DNA from 2 places in the Pseudoalteromonas sp. J010 genome. Region 2 is predicted to be linked to the other one. Evidence: predicted binding sites of a transcription regulator. Region 2 holds the regulator's gene; the other holds the start of a gene.

Region 1 (2,413 bases), on a different contig from region 2:
CGTACCGATCTGATTATTTTAGATGTTGCTATGGGCAATGGATCTGGTTTTACCATTTTGGAGAAGCTAAAAAAAGACGCGAGCACTTATGGGATCCCGGTGATAGTCATATCGGGTAGCGTGAGTTTTAAAGACGAAGCGAGGGGACTAGAATTAGGTGCCGTAGACTATATTACAAAGCCTTTTAACCCTTTGATCGTAAAAACAAGAATTAAAAATCATCTGGCAATTAAGAAAAAGAATGACTTACTAGAAAAGCTGGTCTCATTGGATGGGTTGACGGAATTACCAAATCGTAGACGTTTAGATGAAGAAATGCGGGCGCTATTAACTGGAGGTGAGGCCGCACAGGGCTGTTTTTCTATCATGCTGGTTGAACTCGATTTCTTTAAAACGTTTAACGAGCATTATGGTTATATGCATGGTGATACTTGTTTGTTTAAGGTGGCTAAAGCGCTAGAAGAAACGGCCGCACGCTACAGCGTATTTATAGGTCGCTTCGATGGTACTCGCTTTGCATTAGTATCGGCACAGCATGATATTGATACTGTAACATCAATTGCACAGTCACTTCATGATGCAGTTAATGCGCTAAAAATACCACATATCGCTTCTCCCATTTGTGCACATGTTAGTGTCAGTATCGGGGCTGTACATATTGAGCAACATAAAACCCTAGAGCTCAACGAATTGATAAAAAATGCTGATAGCGCGCTGGCAGAAGCGCAAAAGCAACAGAGCACAATATTTATCAAACAGATATAATACGTTTTTATAAGAGCTACAGCTCAGCATGGTTTCGAGCTTAGATAAAGAATGGGCACGCAATAGGATGTGTAGCTGCTTTGCAGCTTGTCTTAATCACACCATCCTTGGTGTGTATACACTTTAAAGAACTTGTTTAAGTGCGCTATCACCAAAGCCGATAAGCTGATTATTTTTGAATACTAGCGCAGTACATTCATCTTTGGTTATTTTTCCATCTGAATGCTTGCTGTTTGTAGCATAGTAAAGCACTTGATAATTATCACCATCTTTTGCCACGAGCTCACTGAAGTCAGGAGTAGACAGCGCTTCTTTCACCGTTGCGTAATCGGTGCCCATTTTAAAATCCGCTATCTTTTCACGGTTTTCACGCTGCTTTTGTTCCCAATTCGAATTGTATTTAGATGCCCAGCCGTGCTCAACTTCACCATCCGATACTGCAACAATACAACCTGATAACAGAGTCGAGCTTAGTGCTGCTACTAACATTAATTTTTTCATTATTCTTTCCTTTTTGCTCTTTATTGCTGTTTTTTATTGTAAACAGCTTTTCACTTTTTTGTACCTTATTAAAGCAAACTTTTTGCCAACTTGTAATGCTTAATAATATCAATAACTTGCTTTTTTTTGTCCAACCTGGGAGTTACATTTTTACCAAAATTTAGTGATATTCATCATTGTTCAAGTAACTAGACCACTCTATTTCTGTCTGTGCCGGAGGCGAATGCGTTAATATTGAGTGCGATCTCATTTACCAAGCGTGCAATCGCCTCTTTACTTGCCCATGCAATATGAGGGGTGAGTAGCAAATTATCGCCTTGATAGTTCACTAATGGATTATCTGTGCGAGCAGGTTCATGTGTTAACACGTCCACTGCCGCTCCTGCAATTTGATTATTATTAAGTGCATTAACAAGAGCTTGCTCGTTTACTATCCCACCTCTTGCTGTATTTATTATAAAAGCATGACCTTGAAGTGCTGCAAACTCAGCGTCATCAATCAAGTTTTCAGTTTCTGCTGTCAGGGGGCAATGGATAGACACAATATCAGCAATACGTAGTGCCTCAGTAAAAGCCATGCGGCCATTTCTAACTTGAGTGGCGCCTTTACGCTCAGCAATGATCACCTTTGCACCAAATGCTTTGGCAACATTTGCAACCGCTTCACCCAAAGCGCCATGTCCTATAATGACAAAATGCTTTCCTGCGATTTCGCTAATGTCGTAATCTAAACGGCAAAACATAGGGCTTTGCTGCCAGCGTCCAGCTTGGCAATCTTGTTGGTAACGATGAATATTTGTCATCAAGTTACCTAACATAGTAAAAGTATGCTGAACAACAGAGGGGGTTGAGTAACCAGCTACATTTGCCACCGCAACATGATGTGCCTTAGCTGCTTCTAACTCGATATTATTAACCCCGGTGGCTGCGACACAAATCAGCTTTAATTTCGGTAAAGACGCAATGAGCTTCGCATCAAGTTTGACTTTATTGGTAATTATGACTTCTGCGTTTTCACATCGAGACAAAATGTCTTCGTAGGCGGTCATATCATAAGATGTGAGTGTGCCTAATTTAGCAATAGGTGTAAGGTCGGTATTGGCAAGAGTTTTAGCGTCTAAAACCACTATTTGCATTATTTTTATCC
Region 2 (2,413 bases):
GGTTTACTTGGCCCTAATGGTGCGGGGAAAACCACTACCTTTTATATGATTGTGGGCTTAGTACCAAGTGACAAAGGCTTTATACAAATCGATGATGAGGATATCACCCTACTCCCGATGCACAGTCGCGCACGCCTAGGGATTGGATATTTACCTCAAGAATCATCCATATTTAGGAAGCTAACGGTATATCAAAACCTCATGGCTATTTTGGAAACCCGCAAAGATTTGTCTAAAGTTGAAAGAGAAGCTCAGCTGAATGAGTTGTTGGATGAATTTAATATCCAACACATCCGTGATTCTCAAGGGATGGCATTATCTGGAGGAGAGAGAAGACGGGTAGAAATTGCTCGTGCTTTAGCCGCTAACCCTAAGTTTATCTTGTTAGATGAACCTTTTGCTGGCGTTGATCCAATTTCAGTGTTAGATATAAAGACAATCATTGAGCACCTTAAAAATCGTGGGATCGGTGTACTGATCACCGACCACAATGTAAGAGAAACGCTGGACGTATGTGAAAAAGCCTACATCGTTTCACACGGTGAATTAATCGCCGCTGGTACGCCAGAACATGTTTTAGCGGATCAAACCGTAAGAGATGTCTACCTAGGCGAACAATTCAAGCTATAGTTAAGACGTAGTATTAATAACTGTTAAAAGGGATTGTTAGAGATACATGAGGCAATCATTACAGCTGCGCATGGGGCAGCAACTTACAATGACTCCACAACTGCAACAAGCCATACGCCTGTTGCAGCTTAGTACGTTGGATCTACAGCAAGAAATACAAGAAGCGTTGGACAGCAACCCACTATTGGAAGTGGAAGAAGGCGATACCGCTGACGCAGAAAGTACTGAACAACACAGCCAAGATAAAAATAATACGGACGATAGTCAGCAAAGCTCAGATGAAGCGCCTGTCAGCGAGTATGAAATGGACTCAGATACCGCCATGAGCAAAGAAACGGTTAGTGATGATCTTGCCATGGATGTGACTTGGGATGAATATATGAGTGCTGCACCAGCATCAAGCGCAGCTCCTTTACCTGATGATGATAACGTCTACCAGGGAGAGACTTCCGAATCACTACACGACTACCTAATGTGGCAGCTAGAACTTACGCCATTTAGCCCAACAGATAGAGCCATTGCTATTGCCATCATCGAAGCGGTAGATCTGTCTGGCATTTTAACGCTTTCCTGTGAAGATATTTTAGAAAGTATCAATGATGAAAACAGTGAAGAGCCGGTAGAGTTGGATGAAGTCGAAGCCGTACTTAAACGTATCCAGTTGTTTGACCCTGTCGGTATTGCTGCACGAAGTTTGCAAGAATGTTTATGTATTCAGTTAAATCAATTTGCACCTGACACACCGTGGATCACCGAAACCAAGATGATCCTGACCGAGCACATTGATTTACTTGCTAGCCGTGATTACCGTACCTTAGCGAAAAAAACACGCTTAAAAGAAGCTGAGCTAAAAGAAGTTATGACGCTGATCCACAGTCTTAACCCTAAGCCAGCTGCGAGTATTATTCATGAAGAGCCCGAATACGTCATTCCAGATGTGTCGGTAAAAAAAGTGAAAGGCCGCTGGGTTGTAGAGCTAAACCCTGATGCGATGCCTAAGATTAGAGTAAATGACCACTACGCTGCGATGTCGAGAACTGCTAAATCGAGTACTGATAGCCAGTTTATTCGCTCACACCTTCAAGAAGCAAAGTGGTTTATTAAGAGCTTAGAAAGTCGCAATGACACTTTATTGAAAGTTACCAATTGCATTGTGCAACAACAACAGGCATTCTTTGAACATGGCCCCGAAGCGATGAGACCTATGGTGTTAAACGATGTCGCAGAGATGGTTGATATGCACGAATCTACTATTTCTCGTGTCACCACCCAAAAGTACATGCACACACCAAGGGGCATATTTGAGCTGAAGTATTTCTTCTCAAGCCATGTCAGTACCGAAAATGGAGGTGAGTGCTCCTCGACAGCAATACGAGCACTCATCAAGAAGCTAATAGCTGCGGAAAACACTGCTAAACCATTAAGTGATAGCAAGATTGCAGATATTTTAGCTGAACAAGGAATTAAGGTAGCGAGACGCACGATTGCAAAATATCGTGAATCCCTAGCCATTCCACCGTCAAATCAGCGTAAAAGCTTGATATAAGACGTTAAACACAAGAAGGAAAAATGCTTATGCAACTAAATTTAACTGGTCGCCATGTAGAAATCACTGACTCTTTAAGAGATTATGTCACCAATAAGTTTGCGAAGCTTGAGAGGCACTTTGATCATATCAATAACGTTCATGTGATCCTTGATGTCGAAAAACTAGTTCAAAAAGCAGAAGCAACATTGCACGTAAATGGCGGCGAGCTATTTGCATCAACAGAGCATCAAGACA

What was found. The regulator sigma-54, encoded in region 2, starts transcription at its own class of promoters, with help from an activator protein. The targets are predictions, from matches to a motif close to GTTGGCACGNNNNTNGNNT.
Region 1: EAG18_RS06870 (DUF3192 domain-containing protein) is a predicted target of sigma-54. The motif match lies at 1,338-1,356, and genes of this name have one in related genera.

Annotation. Positions count from the first base shown of each region.
Region 1 covers NZ_RDBW01000010.1:101,831-104,243, forward strand. Annotated here, with positions in the region: gene EAG18_RS06865 (diguanylate cyclase) at 1-765, shown strand, start outside; gene EAG18_RS06870 (DUF3192 domain-containing protein) at 889-1,266, opposite strand; gene EAG18_RS06875 (D-2-hydroxyacid dehydrogenase) at 1,455-2,402, opposite strand.
Region 2 covers NZ_RDBW01000005.1:91,806-94,218, forward strand. Annotated here, with positions in the region: gene lptB (LPS export ABC transporter ATP-binding protein) at 1-630, shown strand, start outside; gene EAG18_RS04360 (RNA polymerase factor sigma-54) at 677-2,176, shown strand; gene hpf (ribosome hibernation promoting factor) at 2,206-2,413, shown strand, end outside.